Linked DNA regions of Thermosynechococcus vestitus BP-1. The protein of the gene in region 1 binds, or shares a complex with, the protein of each later gene. Links are inferred from orthologs where the notes say so. Each region holds a gene or a part of one and is shown on either strand. Other genes may lie near its edges. The genes, in order: TLL_RS01680 and ureC.

Region 1 (11,668 bases):
GCCCGCCTGCATGGCCAATCGTTTTTCCGGGTGATCCAATAGGGCAAAAGCTGCCGCGGTGATGTTGTCAATGGTGGCGCGATCCTGTAGGAGCTCAGGGACAATTTCTCTGCCAACCAGTAGGTTTGGAGGCGATACAAACTGGAGATTGAATTTGAGGAAGCGCTGATAAAGCCACAAACTCAGGGGATGCACACGGTAGATGACCACTTGGGGCACATTCAAAAGCGCTGTTTCTAAATTCACTGTGCCCGATTTGGCGATCGCCAGATCCGCTGCCGCCAGCACTTGCAGTGAGTCTTCCGCAAGGGTGACGCAAATGGGATATTGCTTGAGAACTGCTTCAATGGCTGGGCGATACTGCTGCAGAGACAACGGTAACCAAAAGCGGGCTTGAGGATAGGCCTTAGCGATATTCGTGGCAGCCCCTAAAATCAGTGGCAAGAGGGATTGAATTTCCTGTTTGCGCGAAAGGGGCAATAGGGCGATCGCCAGCTCATCGGCAGCAATCCCCAGACTTTGGCGTGCCACCTCACGACTAGGGGCGGCGGCAATACGATCCAACAGCGGATGCCCGACCCACACCACATTGGCCCCGTGACGGCGATAATAGCTGGCCTCCTCCGGAAAAATGGCTAGCAGGCGATCGCTGAGGGCAACAATCTGCTGGGTGGTCTTGAGGCCATGGGACCAGACCCACTCTTGGGGGGCAATGTAATAGACGATTGGGATGGCAAAGTGCCGCCGAATAAACTGCCCCATGGCAACATTGCCGCCAATGTAATCAATCAAAACCACCAAGTCCGGCGGATGCTGCTGTAGGTAGCGGCGAGCCTTCAGTTGCAGGGCGATCGTGGGTTTGATGAGGGGCAGGGCTTCTAGAAGTCCCACCGAGCCAATGCTCCCCGTATTAAAGAGCACCTTTGCCCCTGCGGCGGCCATGCGATCGCCCCCAAGGGCAGAAATTTCTAAGGGCATTCCCCGCTCTGCCGCCAAGCGATAGAGCGCCTTCACCAGCAGGGCACCCTGCAAATCCCCAGAGACTTCCCCCGTACTAATGAAAAGATGTGCCATACTTAGCCTTGAACCGTTGCCAGCGGCGGACAGAGTTGGTCAGCAAATTCCTGTTCATTGGCAGCCATCTCCTGCACCGCTTGGGCCATGATCTCAGGAATGGTCTGCCCCGCTGCGTATTGTGCCAACCATTGTTGAGCTGTATTCCCTTGGCGCAGAATTTTTTTGATCGGTACCAGAAAGCAGCTAAATCCTTGGGCTTTGGCGATCGGCCACACCTCTTCATAGAGTTCTGCAATCCAAGCGGCGGCTGTGAGTTGCCGGCGATCGCGCCAGTGGGTCAACACCGCCTCAAGGCTACGTTTTGCCGCAAGCTGCTCATTCTCATCTGCCAGTTGGGCCAAGGTCTCGCGATCGCCCCAGCGCAAAGGATCCAGGTCAGGGGTATCGAGCAATTGCAGCAGCCGCGCCTCCAGGAGAGCCGTAATGGCCAGTAGGGCAATGGGATCCGTCACCAAATCACAAATGCGCAGTTCCAGACGGTTTAGATCGTAGGGCCGGCGATCGCCATTAGGACGCACGGCACTCCAGAGATGCCGCACATTTTGCATCGTGCCCTGTTGAAGTTGCGCCTCCGTCCACTCAATAAAGTGGGCATGGCTAGTAAATAGGGGCACTTGGGGGGGCGTTTTGGGAAAGATGGCCCAGCGGGTGGAGTGATAGCCCGTCACCTGACCATCGAGAAACGGTGAAGCAGCACTGAGGGCTAGAAACAGGGGTGCCTCCAGCCGCACAAGCCGACAGGCACGCATCAATGCCTCTGGCTCCCGCAAACCAATATTGATGTGGACACTGGCTGTCACCACCCGGGTGCCGTAGGTTTGCTCAATGTAGGTGTGATAAGGATTCTGGGGGTCAGAACGATAAAAGCGTTGAGTGTCACCAAGACTGAGGGTGCTGCCCGGAACCAGCGTTAAGTCCCCCAAGGATTGCAGATAGGCCCGCAGCCGAAAGCGGGGGCGCAGCAAGTCACAGAGGGCCTGATCATAGAGATACACAGGGGGCGTAGTAAATTCCACATTGCGGCTATCGGGTTCACGCACAAACCCCGGCAAGTCTTTCACAATGCGATCCGACAATCCCACAATCTCGCCTGTGGGTTTACCCGTGTAGAGTTCAACCTCAAAGCCCTTTGACAGCATGGCAGCCCCTTAACTGAGTTGGGTGAGCGGGCAACCCCGCGTAGATGGGGAGTTTTTAGCTACTTAGTCACCATACCACGCTCTCGCCCTTGCCGCATATATGAACATTCGTGAAACTGCCACTGTAAGCATAACAATAAGCACAACAATCTGATACGATAACCTGTAATGCAAACTACACTGGCCAGTAGGGGTTTTCGCATGTTTGGTCAGCGGCGAGTCCAAGCGGATGTGCGTGTCGCGCGTCTCTTAGATCAATTGGGGATCCGTTACCGAGTAGATGAGGATGGCGATTACCGTGTTATTTTTGATCTGGGTAACGGGCGATCGCAACAAGCCTTTATTGACTCGCAGACCCAACAACTGGGCAGCTACGAGATTCGCGATGTCTGGTCAATTGGCTACATCTCCGACGGCCATCTGGACCAAGAGATAGCTAACTATCTCTTAATTGAAAATGCTACTAAGAAAATTGGCGCTTGGGAACTACGCCCCCTTGCTAACAATAAATACATTGCTGTCTTCTGTAACAAAGTCGCCGCTGATTGCGATGCAGAAGCCCTCGATATGAGTATCCGTATTGTTTTACAGGTGGCCGACGAATTAGAGAAAATTCTTGAGGCGGGCGATCGCCTCTAGTTTTGAGTTGTTCTAGCCCATCCTCAGCAATGGTCGCCATCTAGGATGACTCCAGAGGCGAGCTACTGGCTGACTCAAGCCCCCGCCGCCACACCTCAAGGGTGGGTAAATCATTTCAAAGATGGAAAAAGACTTTTTGGTGTGCCCCTGCTCCATATTCCGACTCACGGCCTTGGAACAAGCGCACAAGGAGCCGGTATGCTTCGAAGAGTGTAGCACGACTTCTGGGAATATAATGATGCAGGACCTGACACCTTTTGGGAACTTCCCGATAGCCTCCAGAAATTCAAGAAAAAATTTCGAAATCAACTGCGTAAATTCTATCAAGCCCTAAATGGGCTGAGTAACTGCAACATTGACCCCAATCAACCTAAACTACGGAGCATTGGCACTGTAACCCGTAACCAATGGAAGGAAATAGTTGACCAAAACTGCCGTATCGTTGTGTGCAATGGCAAAGGACAGTTTTGTAAACCTTTTGCGTTGGCAATCCTACACGATCATCAATTGATGAATACTAATAATACTAATCGACAAGGCCAAAGACAGTATGACCAAAATCTGTGTGGGGAAGTTGGTCAGCCCTCGCCGGTTTGGGTTGCTAATTTAGACAGTGATCGAGTCAATTACCAGGTGGTGACTGTTTTTGGCGCAACTGTTGATCCTCGCAAGCGTTAGTTGAATTTACTACAATAGCAAGCCGGAGGTTACGTTCAGATTTTCCCCTAGTAGTCATGAGTCACTACTACAAAATTCTTGGTTTGCAGCCGGGTGCTTCCAAAGCAGACATCAAAGCAGCCTATCGTCGCCTTTGCCAGGAGTGCCATCCCGATAAACTGCCCCCTGAAACTCCGACAAGGGCGCGGCAAGTTGTCGAGGAGCACTTCAAGCAAATCAACGAAGCCTATCACTATCTCATGGAGCATGGCGACTGTCCCTCCTCATCTGTTGAACCAGAACCAGTCAGAGATGTCGGGGCGGTGCGCCCCATTTTTGATCCGGTGCGCATGGAAGCGGTAGCGCAAAAACTAGAGCAAGAGCGATGGGCCATTGAAAGGGAATATGAACGAGCAATCAATGCCATTAACAACCAGCAACAGAAGGAGCTAGCCTACCATGGCCTCAAGCTTGATGATTTAGATGCGATCAGCTCGGCAAGGAAATGGGGCGATCTTATCCAGAGCAGCATTCTATTCTTGGTTGGTCTGTTGGTTGGTAGGATCGGAGGTTTTCTCGGCTTTCTGGGGTATGTATGGGCTTTTTTCTGTTTCTTGTACATGCTGGCAGCGATAGGGACAAAAGCAGTCAGTCCCCGCAAGTACATGATTATGTGCGAAATTAAACGGAAAACTGAGGCAGCCAAAACCGACGCTCTCCAGAAGAAAGAACGACGATTACACCAGCAATCAGCATATATTGATCGCCGTATTGAGCATTTCAAAAATCTGCCCTTAGAGATGCTTTCAGAATCCTTTGTTCAAAATCTCAGTGACGAAGATCAGTTTTTCCTGCTTTTGGCAATGAAACAAAAAGAAAAAGATGATCAATGGCAGCATCTCGTTGGGGCCGGTCTCGGAATTGCTGCAGCAGCGGGAGTGGTCCTACTGCTATCTCAGCTCTTTTTGGGTAAATCATCTTAATTTGCAGGGTGAAGCGCGATCAGGAAGAAAAAGCATATACCACCCTTTTTAGGGGGAGACTATCCCCAAAACGCATCCTACCCCTACCTTGAGCGGAATAAAATGTGATAGCATATCTGCTCTGGCATTATAGATAGTGTTTAGCTATGCCCAAAGTTCTGGTTTCCGATCCCATTGAACAGGTGGGGCTTGATTTGCTTGCCCAAGTGGCACAAGTAGATGTCAAAATCGGCCTCTCAGAGGAAGAACTGATCAAAATTATTCCCGAATACGATGCCCTGATGATTCGATCGGGAACCAAGGTCACGAAAGATGTGATTGAGGCTGCCAACCAACTGAAAATTATTGGCCGTGCTGGGGTGGGTGTAGATAACGTCGATGTGCCTGCCGCCACTCGCAAAGGGATCATAGTGGTCAATTCTCCGGAGGGCAATACCATTGCTGCTGCGGAGCACACCTTAGCGATGATGCTCTCCCTTGCCCGTCATATTCCCGATGCAAATGCTGCGGTTAAAGCGGGTCAGTGGGATCGCAAACGCTTCACAGGGGTAGAAATTTACAAGAAAACCCTTGGCATTATTGGCTTGGGTAAAATTGGCTCCCATGTGGCCACGGTTGCCCGGGCCATGGGGATGAAACTCCTTGCCTATGACCCCTATCTTTCAACGGAGCGAGCTGAACAACTGGGCTGCCGTCTTGTGGAGTTGGATGTTCTCTTTGCGGAGTCAGACTTTATTACACTGCACTTGCCGAAAACTCCCGAAACGCAGCATTTAATTAACGCCAAAACCATTGCCAAGATGAAGCCCACGGCCCGGATTATTAACTGTGCGCGGGGCGGCATTATTGATGAGGTAGCCCTTGTGGAAGCGCTCAAAAGCGGTAGGCTGGCGGGGGCGGCCCTCGATGTTTTTGAAAATGAACCCCTTGAGGCCGATTCTCCCCTGCGGAGTCTGGGAATGGAAGCGATCTTAACTCCCCACCTGGGAGCTTCCACTGAAGAAGCACAGGTGAATGTGGCTATTGATGTCGCTGAGCAAATTCGCGATGTCCTCCTGGGATTGCCGGCGCGATCGGCGGTGAATATTCCCGGCCTGCGCCCAGATGTCCTAGAAAAACTAGCGCCCTATATGCAGTTGGCAGAAACCCTTGGTAACTTGGTGGGGCAGTTGGCTGGTGGTCGGGTCGAGTCTCTGGAAGTCCGTCTGCAAGGGGAGCTGGCCACTAATGAGAGTCAACCCATTGTGATTGCTGCGCTGAAGGGGTTGCTCTCTCCAGCCTTGCGGGAGCGGGTCAACTATGTCAATGCTGGGTTAGAAGCCAAGGAGCGGGGAATTCGCGTGGTTGAGACTCGCGATGAATCGCAGCGGGACTATGCCGGCTCCCTGACGTTGATTGCTAAAAGCCCATCGATGACGCGATCGGTGTCTGGCGCTTTGCTCTCCCACAATGAATTGCGCATCACCAGTATTGATGACTTTCCCATTAGTGTGGCGCCAACCCGCTATATGCTGCTCACACTGCACCGTGATATGCCCGGCATTATTGGCAAGATTGGCACCCAGTTGGGAAGTTTCAATGTCAACATTGCCAGTATGCAGGTGGGACGCAAGATGGTGCGTGGCAATGCGGTGATGGTGATTAGCTTGGACGATCCCCTGCCCGAAGGACTCTTGGAGGAAATCCTCAAGGTCCCCGGTATTCGTGATGCCTATATCGTGAATTTGTAGGCACGGTTGTGGTGCAGCGTTGGTGGGAAATTACCGTCACTTGTCAAGCTGAGGCGGAAGAGCTGGTCTACTGGCGCCTTCAATCCTTTGGCTGTCAAGGAACGGCAACTCAACTACAGCAGGGACGAGTGTTGATCCAAGGCTATGTGCCGCAGCAGCGGGTGAGCTTACTGGACATTGCTGCCCTAGGGGTTTGGATTGAGCAGGATGTGGTGGCGCAAGGTTATCTCTCGCCAAAACTCCACTGGCAATTGGTGAACGAGCAGGATTGGGCCCATAGTTGGCAAGCCTATTGGCATCCGATACCCGTGGGCGATCGCTTGCTGATTTGTCCCGCTTGGGAAATGCCACCCCTTGATAACACTCGCTTGGTGATCAAACTGGATCCCGGCATGGCCTTTGGCACAGGCACCCACGAAACCACCCAGCTTTGCCTTGAAGCCCTAGAGATGCAACTGGATCAAACCTTTGAGCCGCTGCCGCCGACAGTGATTGCCGATATTGGTTGTGGTAGCGGTATTCTGGCGATCGCCAGCCTCTTGCTGGGGGCCCAAAAAGCCTATGCCGTGGATACCTCGGATCTTGCTGTCACCGCCACTCAACGGAATGCAGAACTAAATGGCATTAGAGCCGACCAGTTGATTGTCCACCAAGGAAGTTGGGAGCAAGTTCTGGAGCTCGTCGATGGGGTCGTCTGTAACATCTTGGCGCCCGTCATTATTGAGATTCTGCCCCACTTGCCCGCAATTGTGAAACCCAAGGGCTGGGGTATCTTTAGTGGCATTCTCTTGGATCAAGCAGATCGTGTTGCCGAACAACTGAAACGGCAAGGCTGGAGCTTGGGTAGTGTTTGGCGACGGAACGAGTGGTGTTGTCTCAATGCTCGCTTTGAACGTTTGCCAGATTAGGGGGAGCTAGCTTTTCACCTTGGCTGCAGGTCGCACCAAAGAATAGGCAGTCATCAGTTCTTGATAACAGGCCTCTAGGCGATCCAAGTTGTGACTAAGGCTATAGCGCTCCAGCACTCGTTGACGGGCTTTGTTTCCCAGCAGGCGAATCATTTCCGGATGTTGATAAAAAATGGGCAGCAGCGCTTGCAACTGGGTTTTCACATACTGGGGATTCAAGACAATGCCGGCACCGGTTAGCACTTCACCATCCGCACCGACATCGGTGGCCAAGCAGGCCAAGCCACAGGCCATTGCCTCTAGGAGCGAAAGGGATAACCCCTCAATTTGTGAGGGCAGGATGAAGACATCACAGCCACGTAAAATTTGCAGCCGTTCTTGATCATTGACGATCGCGCCAAGCCAGAGAATATTTTGCTCGGGGCCATAATTCGCCATCAGTGAGGGCATCAGGGCACCCCCCCCCACCATGAGCAACTTACAATCCGAGGGCATTTCTGCTGCACACCAAGCGCGCAGGAGGGCTTCAACATTCTTCTCAATCGCCATCCGCCCTTGGTAAACATAGAGGTAGCGCGCCTTAAAGTCCTCTTTGGCCGTAGAAGGTCCTGGGGTATATTTGCGCGTATCTACCCCATTGGGAATCACTCGCAGAGTCTCAGGGCCGACCCCAAGACGAATCAGCAGTTCCTTTTGTGATTGGGAAAAGACAATCACGCGGTCATAGCGGGCTAAAAAGGGGGCATAGAGCTGGTAAGTCATCAAGGCGGTGCCCGCCGTTAGGGTACGATATTTTTCGCTATAGGCAGGATGAAATGTGGCAACTAGGGGAATCTTTAACTCTTCGCAGATGTCGGGAAGAAAGAAATCAAGGGGAGACAGGGTCAAGGAGGCGTGGACAATATCAGGTTTGAGTTTCTTGAGGGATTCAACCAGAACTTTGTTGGCTCGTAGGGAGGGCAGGGTATAGACTTGCGATTTATAGAGGCAAGGGAGCGTTACATCTGGCATCTCACCTTCGCCCTCAGCTTCCTGTTCATCCTCTTGGGCAAAATGCAGAAAGCTCACCTGATAACCGCGATCCAATAGGCCATTGGTAATTTCACGACTATAGGTGACATTGCCACAGGGGGGAGATTTTTTGCCTAGCCACGCGATATGTAAAGCCACAATTATTGATTCCTTTTTATGTCTTTTATAGGTTATCCATGGGACCTATTTATAAAGCAGCAGTACCCACTTGATCAATGATGCGCATGGGACCATTGACATCGCCGCTGAGAAACTGCCGCAAATAGGGATTATCTGTTGTCTGAATTTCCCTTTGGGTTCCCTCCCAACAAATACGCCCTTGATAGAGCAGAATCAAGCGATCGCCCGTGCGGTCAATCGTACTCTTTTGGTGGGTCACAACAACGTAGGCATGACCGGTTTTCTCCTGTAATTCCCGAATCAGATCCTCAATCACTGTCGAGGCAATGGGATCTAGCCCTGCCGTTGGCTCATCGTAAAGCAGGAGATAGGGATCATCATCGGGGTCTTCCGGATTATCGACAATGGCACGGGCAAAACTGACTCGCTTGCGCATCCCCCCAGACAACTGCGCTGGGTAGAGGTCTTCCATGCCAGAGAGGCCAACCATCGCCAGTTTTTCACTCACAATTTCACGAATGCGGGCTTCGGGCAAACGGGTGTGCTGATACAAATAAAAGCCAACATTCTCAGCAACCGTGAGAGAGTCAAAGAGGGCAGATTGCTGAAAGACCATGCCCATGCGCAGCCGGCACAGACCATCCTGGCGCAAGCCTTGGCGGCGTTCACCGGCCACATAAACTTCGCCCCGATCAGGAGCAAGCAACCCAGCAATAATCCGCAGAATCGTTGACTTGCCAGTCCCAGAAGGTCCCAGAATCACAAGGGCATCCTGGGGATAAATGACTAAATCCACATCACTGAGGACAGGCTTATTGCCAAAGGCTTTGCAGACACCGCGCAGCTCTACTAGTGGTTCGGCCATGTGACCCATCCCTTAGCCAAAGGCTTCTAGTTGTAGATCTTCGATCGCTTGCAGTCCCCGGGCATCCCCCAGCTTAAACAGCGCTGCTTTAGCATCTTCTTGGACGCCCATATCACTGTCTTGGAGGGCAGCAATCAGTTGATCAATAGCTTGGGTGTAAAGGGGCCCAAGGGGAATTTTGCGACAGGCATGACCTAAGGCCCAAGCACAGTTACTGCGCACAGCGGCGATCGCGTCCTGAGCCAAGGCAAGGGCAAGGGCAGGAATGGCAACTGTCGCCGCCTCTTCACTCGCTTCTGCCACCTGACCCAAGGAACTAGCCGCCCATAGGCGCACAGCAGAAATATCCGTTTGCAGGGCGTGAATCAAGGGGTCGAGGGTTCGGCGATAAATTTCTGGCAAGGGAAAGCGGACACCACAGTTACCCAAAGCCCAAACAATGCCTTTGCGGACATAGCCATTCCAGTCTCGCTCCAATTGCTGAATGAGGGCATCCACCGCTGCCAAACTGGGGTTACGGCCAAGGGCATAGGCAGCACTAACGCGAACAAGAGGACAGGGTTCTTGCAGGAGATGGATGAGATAGGGTGTGGCGCGTTCATCCTGCAATTCGCAAAAGGCGCGAGCCGCCAACATCCGCTCTGTGACATCGGCAGAGGTGAGCAGGGGCAGCATGGCTTCAGGATCGGGACGAGCGCTCTCCTCATTCGGTAGCGCCGCTAGTGCATCCTCAGAACTGTCCAGAAGGGGGAAATCATTGTCATCCATACTGTTTAATCTACAGGATGCTTGGAATCCCGACTAGAGCGCACCGTTGACTTCCCCCCGAAAGCCATAGATTTGACGAGTGCCACCCAAGGCCACTAGTTGCACCACCCGCTCGTCCCCCGGCTCAAAGCGAATGGCTGTGCCAGCAGGGATATCTAAGCGCATTCCCCGCGCTTGTTCACGCTCAAACTGGAGAGCCGGATTGACTTCGTAAAAGTGGTAGTGAGATCCCACCTGAATTGGGCGATCGCCGGTATTGGCGACCGTTAAAGTCACCGTTGGCCGGCCAGCATTGAGTTCAATGGTTCCCTCTGCGGGGATCAGTTCACCGGGAATCATCGGGGTCTCAGCCCATCTTTACGAGGTATCCCCCCTATCCTAGGGGTAGAGGCGCACCCGCTGCCAGTGGTCTCCTTGGCGACGATAGCACAGGCGATCGTGGAGGCGATTGGGTCGCCCTTGCCAAAATTCAATGAGGGTCGGCAGCACACGATAGCCTCCCCAATGCTCTGGCCGAGGGACATTTTCGCCGTAGTGGGCTTCCACTGCCGCGAGGCGGGCTTCCAGCTCGGCGTAGGACGCTAAAACCTCACTCTGCTGGGATGCCCATGCCCCCCAACGGCTGCCAAGGGGACGACTTTGAAAGTAAGCATCAGACTCCGCTGCACTAATTTGCTCAACATTGCCCTCAATGCGCACCTGCCGTTCTAGCTCTGCCCACCAAAACACAAGGGCGGCCTTGGGATGGGCGGCTAATTCCCGACCTTTGCGACTGCGATAGTTCGTGAAAAAGACAAACCCGCGATCGTCTACTTCTTTGAGCAACACCAGTCGGGCAGCGGGCATCCCATCAAGGCCAACTGTGGCCAGTGTCATCGCATTGGGTTCCGGTAACTCCGCGTTGACAGCATCTGTCAACCAGAGGCGAAATTGTTCGATGGGATCCTCGGCAGCGTCGCTTTCGAGGAGACGTTGACGACGGTAATCACGGCGTAGATCAGCAATGCGGGTCATGGGTTTTCTTCGGACTTGTTGCTTGGGGATTCTTCACTGATCCTAGAGGATTCCCCGGGCGATCGCCGCCAGAGGGCGCGCAAAAAATAGCTCAGCAGCAAAAAAATCAAACCAAACCCCATAAATAGGAGGACTCGCCACAGGGGCGCAAGCTGGATGAGATCAACAAAGAAAAGCCGCCCTAAAGTAATGATGAGGGTGATTAAAGCCACCGTGCGCACCGCAGCGCTGTCCCGTTGCAAGCCATCGATAAGCAGTCCGACGCCAAAGAGTCCCCAGACAAGGGTGGCTGCCCCCGTACCGAAGGGGGCGAGTTCGTGCTGAATCCAAATCATCGTTACCCCATAGCCCAAGATCCAGTACAGAGGGCGGGTGGGTGGGGGCAAAAAACGCGTACTGACTGCTGCAGCGCCAAGCACCACCAAATGGGTGACAAAAGCCAGATTCAACAGCGGCGGGCGATCGGCGCTGGTAAAAAGCAGTTGACCAACGAAGCTAAGGCTGAGTAGTCCCCACCAAAGATGGGCAATCACCTGCAGGGGTCGCGAGGAATAGCGTTGGCTCAGATAATGCAAAATCAGCCCCTCGATCGCCAGGGGTGCGAGGATAAAGCGATTGCTGGAGTAACGAACAACAATGCCAAAGGCAATCAGCACCAGTCCCGTCAAGCTATAGACCCAGCGCCAAGGTTGCGGCAGGCGTCGCCAGAGCAGACTGGTTCCGAGGTAGAGTACCC
Region 2 (11,904 bases), 320 kb from region 1 along the record:
GGGTGGCCAACGCCGTGAGTATGAGTATGCTATCCCCGTTACCGAGGCCAGGGAACTCCTTGAGGAATTGTGCCTGCAACCAATCATTCAGAAAAACCGCTATCGCATCCCAGTGGGTGACCTCTGTTGGGAGATTGATGAATTTGCTGGCGCCTGTCGGGGTCTCATTTTGGCAGAAATTGAATTGCCCCGTGCTGACTATCCCCTGACTTTACCCCCTTGGGTTGGCCCTGAGGTGACCGACGACCCCCGCTATACCAATGCCTACTTAGCAGAGCATCCCTATCAGGAGTGGTCCCCCTGAATTCCTAAGATTCGATAGGATACAAAAATATCGCCACAGCTGCCCTATGCTTGCTCGGATTCGCCAGATTACCCACACCCTCACCCCCCGTCTCATTGAAATTCGTCGCCATCTGCACCGCTACCCCGAGTTGAGTGGCCAAGAACATCAAACCGCTGCCTATGTGGCTGGGGTCCTTTCCTCCGCAGGCTTAAGTGTACAGCAGGATGTGGGCAAAGTGGGTGTGATTGCTGAGCTGGAGGGGAATTCCAAAGAACAACGGCTCTTGGCTATTCGCACCGATATGGATGCCTTGCCTATTCAAGAGCGCACCGGTCTGGAGTTTAGCTCGAAACATGCGGGGGTGATGCACGCCTGTGGCCACGATGTCCACACGACAGTGGGTCTTGGCACGGCAATGGTCTTAGCTGCCCTCAAGGAGGAGTTCCCCGGCCGCGTGCGGTTTATTTTTCAGCCTGCGGAAGAAATTGCCCAAGGGGCGAGTTGGATGATTGCGGATGGCGCTATGGAAGCGGTGAGTGCCATTTTGTCGCTCCATGTTTTCCCCAGTATTCCAGCGGGGGACGTGGCGGTGCGCTATGGTGCTTTAACGGCCGCTGCCGATGACATTGAGTTAACGATTTTGGGAGAATCGGGACATGGGGCGCGCCCCCATGAAGCGGTGGATGCCATTTGGATTGCTGCTCAAGTCATCAGTGCTTTGCAACAGGCCATTAGTCGTACCCAAAATCCGTTGCGCCCCGTGGTGCTCACCTTTGGCAAAATTCAAGGGGGACGGGCAGCCAATGTCATTGCTGATCAGGTCACACTTCAGGGAACTGTGCGATCGCTCCACCCGGAAACCCGCGCCACCCTTCCCACTTGGATTGAGCAAATTGTGGCTAACGTCTGCCACGCCTACGGTGCCCGCTACCAGCTCCACTATCGGCGGGGGGTGCCGGGAGTGGAAAATACCCCCTACCTATCGCAATTGCTGGCGGAGGCAGCCACGGAGGTGGTCGGTGCCCCCCATGTGCACATCTTGCCAGAACCGTCCCTTGGGGCAGAGGATTTTGCCCTTTACCTCGAGCACGCCCCCGGTGCTATGTTTCGCCTTGGCGTCGGCTTTCGCGATCGCCCCAACTATCCCCTGCATCACCCCGAATTTGATGTGGATGAACAGGCCATTCCTGTGGGGGTCATGACCCTTGCCCATGCGGCCTGCCGCTACTGGCAAATTCCCTACTAATGGCCTACTCATCACCGACTAATGACGATTGGCGTCGTAGAGCATCCCCAGGGCGATCGCGCTCACAATTCCCTTTGGTAGCCAACTGGCCACGATCGGGTGCACCGCTCCACCCTCACCAAAGGCAGTGAAAATAAAAGCGGCAACATAGTAGCCAAAAATAATCGCCACACTCAGGCCAAAGGCTCGTCCCTGTCCTTGGCGGGGAGAACTGATCCCCAAAACAGCGCCAATGACGGCAAAACTTAGACACAAAAAGGGGAGGGAGAGCTTTTCCTGCAACTGCACCCGCCACTGCCGCAAGCGTTTGGCATCGCCACTTTCCGCCAAAATTTGCAAGTACCGATAGATTTCGCGGCTAGTCATAAACTCGGGTACCCGCGTTTCCATGGCTAAATCAAGGGGGGTGCGGGGGTAGGCAAACCTTCGTTCTGAGAAGATCTCGGCCACATCATAGTCGCGATCGCCCCTGAGGTGGTGGTAGGTTCCCTGACGAAACAGCCACGCTGAACCCTGCCACTGAGCTTCCTGGGCCGTGATAATTTCCCGCAACTCCCCCTGCTCAAAGTTCAACACCGTCACTTGACCCATGACCTTCCCATCAAAACGATGGGCAAAAAAGAGTTGCCGCAGGTGTCCGTCGCCAAAACGACGGTAGAAGATATTGCGGGTCTGAAAGGTGGGTTGCGGGCGGTGGATCGCCACCTCCAAGGTTTTGATGGCGCGATAGGCCAGGGGGGGAGCTACCAGTTCATTGAGGGCAAAGGTGCAGAGCAAGGCACAGAACCCCGCTAGGAGCGCGGGTCGCACCAGACGCACTGGACTAACCCCACAGCTTTTACAGGCAATCAGTTCACTGCGGCGGGAGAGTTGACTATAGGAAAGGAGCGCACCAAAGAGCATCGCCATGGGAATGCCCAGCACGGCAAAGGTGGGTAGGCGTAGAAAAAAAACTTGAATGGCACTGAGGAGGCCAAGGTGGTGCTCCACCATATTGCGAATGAGGTAGAACACCGTACCAATAACGGCCGCGATCGCCGTAAAAATACCAAAACCAAAGACAAAGGGGCGAATCATCTCCCGCAGGATATAGCGATCCAACAGGGAGAATCGCGGCGGCCAAGGCAGCTTCTCAAGGGAGTGGGCGATCGCCAACATATCTATAGCCCCAGGCGAGGTTTGGCCAACTTCCAATAACGAAAGAATCGCTTCAAATCAGCATTGGCCGGCAACGTAACAAAGGGTTCTGGCTCTAGGATCTCCAGGGGATAGGCCAATTGCCCACAAATGGCGCGAAAGCGGGGGCTAGGACTTGCCATCGTCACCACGCGATCGCCCCCGTGCAGCTCCACAAAGGCATTCACCAAGGGCGCCACCTCGCCACGGTACATCTGCACCGGTAGATCCAGCAGGCACTCATAGAGAAACACCAGCCGCTTCAGACGAATTTGCCACTCCTTGAGCAGGGCCACATCCCAAACAAAAATTGCCGGTGCTGCCGGATAGCGGCTAAAGATGGGGGCGTTGGGGTCGAGGCAATCCCCATGTACCCAGAGAATTGGCTGCCCCATTAGCGTTGCATGACCTCTTTTTTCAACTGTTTGCTGTCCCGCTGCGCTGCTGCTGCCAAGTCGGCATCCAAGAGGGTTTGACCGGTGGCTGCTAAATAGACATCATCTAGACTGGGCCGTGACTGCGCCAAGCTAAAGAGGGGCAGGCCTGCTTCCTCTAGCGCCCTTTTAATGGCTGCGATCGCCACAGTGACATCTGTGACGACCAAATTCAAGGAGTTGCCTTGGTTGGCATTAATCAGTGCTGATTTTACGCAGGTCAATTGACTGAGAAGGGCCTGTGCCCTTTGCGCCTCTTGACGCGGTGTAAATTCCCGCACCCGCAACGTGACGCGATCGCCCCCGATATTGGCCTTGAGTTCCTCAGGAGAACCACTGGCAATCACCCGTCCCTTATCGAGAATCACCAAGCGATCGCTGAGGAGATCCACCTCCTCCAGGTAGTGGCTGGTCAAGATAATCGTCAGTCCCTGGGCCTTGAGATCCCGCAGCACATCCCAGATCACTTGGCGACTTTCAATGTCGAGACCTACGGTGGGTTCATCCAAGACAAGAACTTGGGGTTGGTGCAGCAGTCCTGCCGCCAGATCAAAGCGTTTGCGAATGCCACCCGAATAGGTACCACACTGGCGATCGCGCCATTGCAGTAGATCTAAGCGCGCCAGCACCGCCTCAATGCGCTCCGGAATCAGGGCACGGGGAATGTGGTACAGCGCCGCCTGCAATTCTAGGAATTCCTGACCCGTAAGAATTTTATCGAGAGCCACCTCTTGGGCCACATAGCCTAATTTTTGGCGCACCAAATGGGGTTGGTGAAGCACCGAGAAGCCGCAGACTTCCAGTAGCCCCGCATCCGGTCGCGAGAGGGTACACAGACAGCGCAGCGTTGTCGTTTTCCCTGAGCCATTCGGCCCCAGCACCCCAAAAATTTCCCCTTGATGGGCTGTCAAGGAGACATCGGCCACCGCTGTAATGGCACCGTAGGACTTCCTGAGATGTTCGACCTTTACCGTGGCTGTCATGGTCATTAACTCTGTGTGCGATTCCCTTAACATTTTGACAGATATTTCTCCTTCCTTTGGGGTGCGTGCTACAACAGCAACTAGAGCCGATTGGGGAGGGTTCCCATGGCCACTGCTGAAACTGCGCCGATTGCCGAGCTCGTGCACGTCACGGGCGATCGCCTGCGATTGCGGATTCAAGAACTGAAAACCGATGTCGGCTTTCGCGACTCCTTGACTGCCTACCTGAAAACCCTCCGCGGTATCCAGTCTGTTCACGTTAACCCCCTTGCCGCCTCGATCACCATTGAGTATCACCGCGAGCAGATCACTCCCCTGCAACTGCTCGCCGCCATTCAGTTTTGGGGAGAGGTTCAGATCATTGGCCAAGGCAATAGGGGCCTGCAAAACCTCACCCGCGCCTTTGATCTCGAACCCGAAGAAGTCGGCAACAAACTCACCGCCATGGGCGGATTCCTCATGGGGGGCTACCTGGGGGATATTCTCGGCGGCATGGTGGGGGGAACGGCGGGCGGTCTGTTGATGGGGCCTGGGGGTGCTGTCATGGGGGTGCAAGTGGGCACCTTTGTTGGCGGTGTCATTGGTGCACGACTGGGCATGGAAGCCACTGAGCAGATGATTCAACTGCAATTTACCGCCCTTGAGGAAACTCCGGAACGAATTGCAAAAGCACTGGAGATTCACAGCGGTGACAAAATTGGCGGGGCAGCCGGTGAACTTGCTGGCGGCTTAGCGGGGCAAGTGGTCTTAGGACCTGTGGGTGAAACCCTCGGACGTGTGGTGGGCAATATGGTCGGTTCGCAACTCGGGGAAGATCTGGGGCGACAGTTGGCCGAACCCTCCCCTGAGGGACCTCCCCCTCCGTCCCTGCATTTTTTCCTGGAGTGGTGGGTGAAAACCAGTCAAACCTTTGCCAAGGAAACGCTATTGGCCACCCTCGGTGGGATTGTGGCACGGGGCATTTTGGGGCCTCAAGCCGAAGCCGCGGGCATCCGAGCCGGTAGCCGTATGAGTCGTCATCTCGATAGGCAACAGTCCAACACCGCAGCAAAAGAGAAGAAAGTATAATCCTAAAGTAAGGGCCTATGGAGATGTCCAGCGCGACAGGAGCGAACAAATGCTCGATACCATCTTACTCCTCATTATCGTCGTGATGGGAATTGCCGTTGGCTTCAACAGCATTGACCTACTCCCAGAAACGGTTCTTGCTCAAGTGGCCAATGTGCGGGGATTGCAGTGGGTCATGGCTGCCTTTGGCGCCATCGTTGGCATTGCCCTTGGCTTATTGTTGCAGTCGCTTTACCATCGTCTCGAGCGCAGTATCCGCCAATTGCCCCCAGAAACCCTCCTGTCGCGGGCAGTGGGTCTTGTGGTGGGGCTGCTCCTTGCCAATTTGATGCTGGCACCGATTTTTCTGTTGCCCATTCCCAAGGACTTTTCCTTTATTAAGCCTCTGATTGCTGTTCTCACGAGCATTCTCTTTGCCTATTCGGGAACGACCTTGGCCGATAGCCACGGACCGGCCCTACTGCGGTTAATTAACCCCAATGCTGTGGCAAGCAGCCTCTTGGCGGAGGGAATGCTCAAACCTGCCCGTGCAAAGGTGCTGGATACCAGTTGTATTATTGATGGCCGCATTGAGGCGCTGTTGAATCTCGGGGTCCTGGAAGGGCAAATCATTGTGCCCCAGTTTGTCCTTCAGGAGTTGCAACTGATTGCCGATGCCGGCAATGAGCAAAAACGGATGCGGGGGCGGCGGGGTCTAGATGTCCTCAATCGCCTCCAAGCGAGTTTGGGCGATCGCATTGTCATTCACTCCGCAGACTATCCAGAATTAACGACGGTGGACGCCAAGCTAGTGCGCCTGTGCCAAGAGATCAACGGCACCCTGGTCACTAACGACTTGAATCTGAACAAAGTTGCCCGCTTCCAAAAAGTGGATGTCTTTAACGTTAACGAGTTAGCTCAAGCCCTGCGTCCCATCTATCTCCCCGGGGATACCCTGGAGTTGAAAATTCTTAAGGAAGGCAAAGAGCCTGCCCAAGGGGTGGGTTACCTTGAGGATGGCACAATGGTGGTTGTTGAAGAGGGGGTGGATCACATTGGCGATCAGTTGTCGGTGGTTGTCACCAGTGCCTTGCAAACCTCCGCCGGCCGCATGATTTTTGCCCGTCTGCAAATGCCAACGATGGCCTAAGTTCCCTCTTTTTAGGGTCCCTGCCGATGAGCCATGAGCCGCCTAGGCCCGCTTCACCCCGCCAATGGGTTGCACCGTGGGTCTGGGGATTCTTTGTTTTCAGCATCCTCTTGCTCTTCGGTGTGCTGTTGGCCACCACGTGGCGACCGACGCTGTTTCCCATTGATCTGGTGAACCCAGACCAGTTACGGCCTTTACCTGACCTCTTACAGATGCCTGAGGATGAGTTGAGTGTGTGGTGGCCACTGGTTCTGGTGGGGATGGTGGCGATCGCCCTCAATTTTATTCCGAGCAACAATGTCAGCCGCTTAATTATTCGCTTCATTGTCATTCTTTTTGGCTGCCGCTATCTGGTGTGGCGGGGCTGGGTGACGCTCAATGATGCCCACTGGTTGAGCTTCGCTGCCAGTCTTGGCTTCTATGGTCTTGAGGTGCTCTCCTTTTTCACCTATTTGCTTTATTTTTACCAGACGGCATGGCTGACAACTGCCTGGCGATCGCAGCAGGCAAATGCCTATCAGCAGGCGGTTCTCAGGGGTGAATACTGTCCCAGTGTAGATATTTTCATCCCCACCTACAATGAACCCCCCTATATTTTGCGGCGGACAATTGTGGCCTGTCAGGCGATCCACTACAGGAATAAAAGTATCTATGTCCTTGACGATGGTCGGCGATCGGAAATTGCAGATCTTTGTGCGCACCTGGGGGTCAACTATCTCACCCGCCCCACCAATGAGCACCGCAAAGCAGGCAATCTCAACCATGCCCTGAAACACACCACTGGTGAACTGATTGCCGTTTTTGATGCCGACTTTATTCCCTTTCAGAACTTCCTCACTCGCACCGTGGGCTTCTTCCAAGATGATCAGGTATCCATGGTGCAGACCCCCCAGCACTTCTTTAACCCTGACTACCACTCCCAAAACCTGGGGATTGAGTTTATGATGCCCGGCGATATGGAGTACTTTTTTGGCTTTATTCAGCCAGGGCGAGACTTTGGCAACGCCATTATCTGCTGTGGTACCTCCTATGTCGTGCGCCGCCGTGCCCTAGAAGCCATAGGCGGATACTATACCCGCTGTGTGGTCGAGGATTTCCAGACCGGAACCAAAATGCAGATCGCTGGTTATCGCCTCGTTTACCTCAATGAAATCCTCAGCATGGGCGAGTCTCCGCGGAACTTCCAAGATTATCTGGAGCAACGGCTGCGGTGGCTACAGGGGAATATGCAAATCTATTTCTGTGGCGATGATCTCCCCATTTGGTCAAAACTGTCCTGGTTTCAGCGCAGTTGCCACCTGTCGCTGCTATTGCACAACATCAACCCCTTTATTCGCACTTGCTTTCTCATCGGCCCTTTTTTAAGCCTGATGACCGGCATTTCCCTGACAGTGGCTACCTTGAGTGAATATCTCTTTTATGCTCTGCCCTATACGCTGCTGATGATCGCCACCTTTAGCTGGGCGACGGAAGGACGGTATTTTTCCCTTTGGGGTGAAGTTTATGAGGTAACCTTTGCCTTTCCGGGAATGGTGCAACTGATTAAAATCCTCCGCAATCCCTTCGGCAAAATTGGCAGCATTGTCACCAACAAGGGCACCCTCTCCAATCGGAAGCGGTTGAATTTGCGCTATACATGGCCGCTGGTGGCGTTTCTGATTGCGGTGAGCGTAGGGGTCTTTATCCGCTATGGGGGTTACTGGCTCCATATCTGGCCACCAATGGAGTATGAACGGTCAGGGTTAGAGGTGATGTTGGCTTGGACGCTCTACAACGCCTTTATTGCCTTGATTGCGGTTTTGTCGTCTATTGACCAGCCGAGTCGGCGCCAAAGCGATCGCTTTCCCGTTTGCACTGTGTGTCGCTTCCAATTAGGGGATCAAACCTACTGGGGCTATACCCGCGATGTGTCGGAGACAGGCGCTGCTCTACTATTAACCGCCGGGCGTTTTATAGAAGCCCAAAGAGATACCGTCGGCACCCTCACCTTTTTGGAACAGGACTTTAGTGTGACTGCTGCCGTCGTTCGTAGTCGCACCGAAGAGGAGCAATGCTGTCTTTACCTGCGGTTTCTTGAGGTCAGTGATGAGGCACAGCGGGGCCTGGTACAACTGCTTTATGGTGGCCTCACATGGTGGCACAAACCGAAAGCCCCCAATGGTCTAGATGCCTTTTGGCCAATGTTGATTCGTCTATTCGACTTTCGCTCGCTCTTTAGCCTCTATAGCAATCACTAACCCATGGGCTCATGGCTGAAATATTTGCCCTAGGGGACAACGGAACTTGGGCAACAGGGGAGATGTTGCAAAGGTCAAGGTATTCTTTTGAATTTCTTTTGAATAACGCCAACTCCCATGCAGGTACGACGGAGACCCGTGACGTGTGACCATGCCTAAAGTTGGCTGTCAAAATTTCTACAGATGGGTGATTTGGCAGTGGGAGGCACGGCTCACCCCTGACTCCCCACTCATCATTTCGTAGCGATCGCCATCCTTGGGTAATCGCTCTGGAGCCCCACTCATCCAGAGTATTCTTAAGAAGAAAATTAGTAAGGCCTACCCTGTCGTCATTTGTAGCCCTTGAGAACTACCCTACTGCCTTTGCAGCACTTTTTGCAGGGTGGTCAAAGCTGCTTTATAACCAAGCTGCCAAGAGGGTAGCCACGCCCAAGCCTGTGAGGGCAATCCAGATAAAGGCATTTGGTAAAGGAGTTGCAGGGGGCGGTGGTTCTTGGGGTTTTGGGGTGGGGGCCGATGGCCGCTTCCGGGAATGGCGATAGGGGGAGGTGTAGGCGCGATCGCCCAGGTGGGATAGGTCAGGAATTTCGCTGCACCATTCCGGGCGGCGTTTCAGTTGGGGCGCCTCCAAAATCGCCAGCAAGCGCCGACTTTCCTGGCGGGTCTGATGATCGGGGTGTCGTTGCAGTTGACGGCAGAGGCTCACGGCGGCCTCTTGATCGCCAGCAGCGCTATAGGCAGTGACCAGCCAGAGACTAATTTCTCCCGATTGGGTGGTGTTGCCCTCAGCGAGAGCGACAGCCTGGGCCAAGAGGGTAATGGATTGTTGATAGTTGCCCCGCTCAAAGGCCTGTTGTCCCTGTTGAAAGAGGGCAGATACCGCATCTGTCATCGCTTAAAAGAGGAAATAACGTTGGGCAAGGGGCAAAACGGTCGCCGGTTCACAGGTGAGCAATTCACCATCCGCCCGCACCTCATAGGTTTCGGGATCGACCTCAATATGGGGTAAGTAGTCATTGAGCTTCAAATCCGCTTTGCGCAGTTGGCGAATATGGCCCACCGGCAGCACCGTTTTTTGTAGCCCCAATTGTTCTGGGATGTTGTTGGCAATGCCCGCCTGAGACATAAAGGTTACCGATGTGGTGGTTCGGCAGCCCCCATAGCTGGCAAACATGGGCTGCATGTGTACTGGTTGCGGTGTGGGAATACTGGCATTGGCATCCCCCATTTGGGCGTAGGCAATCACTCCCCCCTTGATAACCAGTTCGGGCTTGACCCCAAAGAAAGCGGGCTTCCAGAGGCATAGATCAGCAATTTTGCCCACCTCTACTGATCCCACATACTCAGCAATGCCGTGGGTGATGGCAGGATTAATCGTGTATTTGGCCACATAGCGGCGGGCGCGGAAGTTGTCGTGATCGACTCCCGGCCGCTGAGGATCCCTGAGATGTCCCCGCTGCACCTTCATTTTGTGGGCAGTTTGCCATGTGCGAATAATACTCTCCCCCACCCGTCCCATGGCTTGGGAGTCTGAGGAGATAATACTAAACGCCCCGAGGTCATGGAGAATATCTTCAGCGGCAATGGTTTCTCTGCGGATCCGCGACTCGGCAAAGGCCACATCTTCAGGAATACTGGGGTCGAGGTGGTGGCACACCATCAACATATCCAAGTGCTCATCGAGGGTATTGACGGTGTAGGGCCGAGTGGGATTAGTGGAAGAGGGCAACACATTGGCTTGACCACAGAGCTTAATAATGTCGGGGGCGTGTCCTCCGCCAGCGCCCTCCGTGTGATAGGCGTGAATGGTGCGGTTTTTGAAAGCAGCAATGGTATCTTCAACAAACCCAGATTCGTTGAGGGTGTCGGTGTGGATGGCCACCTGAATGTCGTAGTCTTCCGCCACGCTCAAACAGGTGTCAATGGCATTAGGGGTACTGCCCCAGTCTTCATGGAGTTTGAGACCCACAACGCCCGCCTGCACTTGCTCAATCAATCCTTGGGGTTGGCTGCTATTGCCCTTGCCCAAAAAGCCTAAATTCACTGGAAAGGCATCAGCAGCCTGAAGCATGCGGTAGATGTTCCAAGGTCCCGGCGTACAGGTGGTGGCATTGGTACCCGTGGCAGGTCCCGTTCCGCCGCCAATCATTGTCGTAATGCCGGCGGCAATAGCAGTGGCAATCTGCTGTGGACAAATAAAGTGAATATGGGCATCAATCCCCCCAGCGGTGAGGATCATGCCTTCGCCAGCGATCGCCTCCGTGCCGGGGCCAATGATAATATCTACCCCCTCTTGGGTGTAGGGATTTCCGGCTTTGCCAATTTTGTAGATTTTGCCGTCTTTGATGCCGACATCGGCTTTGACCACGCCCCACCAGTCCAGAATCACCGCATTGGTGATCACCACATCCACCGCACCTTCGGCATTGGCAATGGGGGACTGTCCCATCCCGTCGCGGATCACTTTGCCGCCGCCAAATTTAACCTCATCGCCATAGTGGGTGTAGTCGTGCTCAATTTCGATAATCAGGTCAGTATCCGCAAGTCGCAGACGATCGCCCACGGTCGGGCCATAGGTTTCTGCATAGGTCTGGCGATCAATCCGGTAGCTCATTGGGGGTCTAAAGAGGTCAGGTGCCGGCGAAGTCTGGCCTTCTCAGTCTAAATTTAGCCCAATTCTTCGACAACAATGAGGCCCTTTTTCATCAAAGCTTGCAGATCCGCATTGTGGGTTTTGCAGTTGCGCCAGCGCCGTTCATCGACATTTTCATTGCGACCTGGCTGAAGGGTCACCGGCCCAAAGAAACTATCAAAGGTCATGGGCTGTTCAAGGTAGCTAATCACAGTTAGCATGGCAGCAGACGTTCGACAAAATCACTATTTTCAGAATAAGGCTAGAGTGGATCTGATGCCGAGTTGGGTTGAGTATGGTCCGCAGGCGGCTGAGTTTCCTTGGGATGGCGATCGCCCTTGGCGCCCTAACGGGCTGTCCATTGCGTTTGCCCGATCGCACCCCCTCCACCCCTAGTACAGAAGCATCTCTGCCTCCCCTTGCCCCCGCGGAGCGACCCCACGCGGGAGAGAATTTCATTGCCAAGGTGGTTGCTGAGGCAGGGCCAGCGGTGGTGAGTATTGATACGCTACGATTGGACCGCGGTAGCGAGGATCCTTTTCTCGCTCCTTTCCCAGTGCCAGATGTGCCGCTGCGCCAAGGTCAAGGCTCTGGGTTTATCTTTACGCCCGATGGCAAAATCATGACCAATGCCCATGTGGTGGAAGGCGCTAGCGCCGTGCGAGTCACGCTTCCCGATGGTCGCCAGTACGATGGCAAGGTGCTGGGTGCTG

The links.
Region 2: the proteins of TLL_RS01680 (region 1) and ureC are in contact, whole or in part, in a crystal structure (PDB 6ZO0), measured with the Sporosarcina pasteurii proteins. The link is inferred for Thermosynechococcus vestitus BP-1 from one-to-one orthologs. Residues at the interface, in WP_115364121.1 of Sporosarcina pasteurii: Val2, Pro3, Gly4, Glu5, Tyr6, Arg7, Val8, Ala9, Glu10, Gly11, Glu12, Ile13, Glu14, Ile15, Asn16, Arg19, Gly37, Ser38, His39, Ile40, Arg60, Asn62, Ile63, Pro64, Ser65, Gly66, Thr67, Leu84, Gly85, Gly86; in WP_115362090.1 of Sporosarcina pasteurii: Met1, Lys2, Ile3, Asn4, Arg5, Gln6, Tyr8, Ala9, Tyr12, Gly13, Pro14, Thr15, Val16, Gly17, Asp18, Gln19, Val20, Arg21, Ala23, Asp24, Asp26, Trp28, Thr37, Tyr38, Gly39, Asp40, Glu41, Asn43, Gly47, Lys48.

Annotation. Positions count from the first base shown.
Region 1 is NC_004113.1:308,699-320,366, forward strand. The notes cover bases 8,605-11,344. They hold TLL_RS01680 (urease subunit beta), read right to left. Parts: upstream 10,258-11,344; coding sequence 9,952-10,257; downstream 8,605-9,951. Other genes in these bases: TLL_RS01670 (ABC transporter ATP-binding protein), read right to left, coding at 8,605-9,150; TLL_RS01675 (HEAT repeat domain-containing protein), read right to left, coding at 9,163-9,918; pdxH (pyridoxamine 5'-phosphate oxidase), read right to left, coding at 10,297-10,932; TLL_RS01690 (DUF2339 domain-containing protein), read right to left, coding at 10,929-11,344. Also shown: lpxB (lipid-A-disaccharide synthase), read right to left, coding at 1-1,074; gshA (glutamate--cysteine ligase), read right to left, coding at 1,077-2,216; TLL_RS01645 (hypothetical protein), read left to right, coding at 2,385-2,855; TLL_RS01650 (J domain-containing protein), read left to right, coding at 3,590-4,495; serA (phosphoglycerate dehydrogenase), read left to right, coding at 4,642-6,225; prmA (50S ribosomal protein L11 methyltransferase), read left to right, coding at 6,234-7,133; TLL_RS01665 (glycosyltransferase family 4 protein), read right to left, coding at 7,140-8,303; more of TLL_RS01670, read right to left, coding at 8,353-8,604; more of TLL_RS01690, read right to left, coding at 11,345-11,668.
Region 2 is NC_004113.1:2,085-13,988, reverse strand. The notes cover bases 8,815-11,790. They hold ureC (urease subunit alpha), read right to left. Parts: upstream 11,174-11,790; coding sequence 9,455-11,173; downstream 8,815-9,454. Other genes in these bases: TLL_RS00010 (trypsin-like peptidase domain-containing protein), read left to right, coding at 11,487-11,790; TLL_RS00015 (hypothetical protein), read right to left, coding at 11,227-11,412; TLL_RS00025 (hypothetical protein), read right to left, coding at 8,957-9,451. Outside these bases: TLL_RS00065 (CYTH domain-containing protein), read left to right, coding at 1-304; TLL_RS00060 (M20 family metallopeptidase), read left to right, coding at 351-1,532; TLL_RS00055 (LptF/LptG family permease), read right to left, coding at 1,551-2,690; TLL_RS00050 (hypothetical protein), read right to left, coding at 2,693-3,103; TLL_RS00045 (ABC transporter ATP-binding protein), read right to left, coding at 3,103-4,125; TLL_RS00040 (HMA2 domain-containing protein), read left to right, coding at 4,231-5,193; TLL_RS00035 (PIN/TRAM domain-containing protein), read left to right, coding at 5,243-6,322; cellulose synthase XcsA, read left to right, coding at 6,349-8,559; more of TLL_RS00010, read left to right, coding at 11,791-11,904.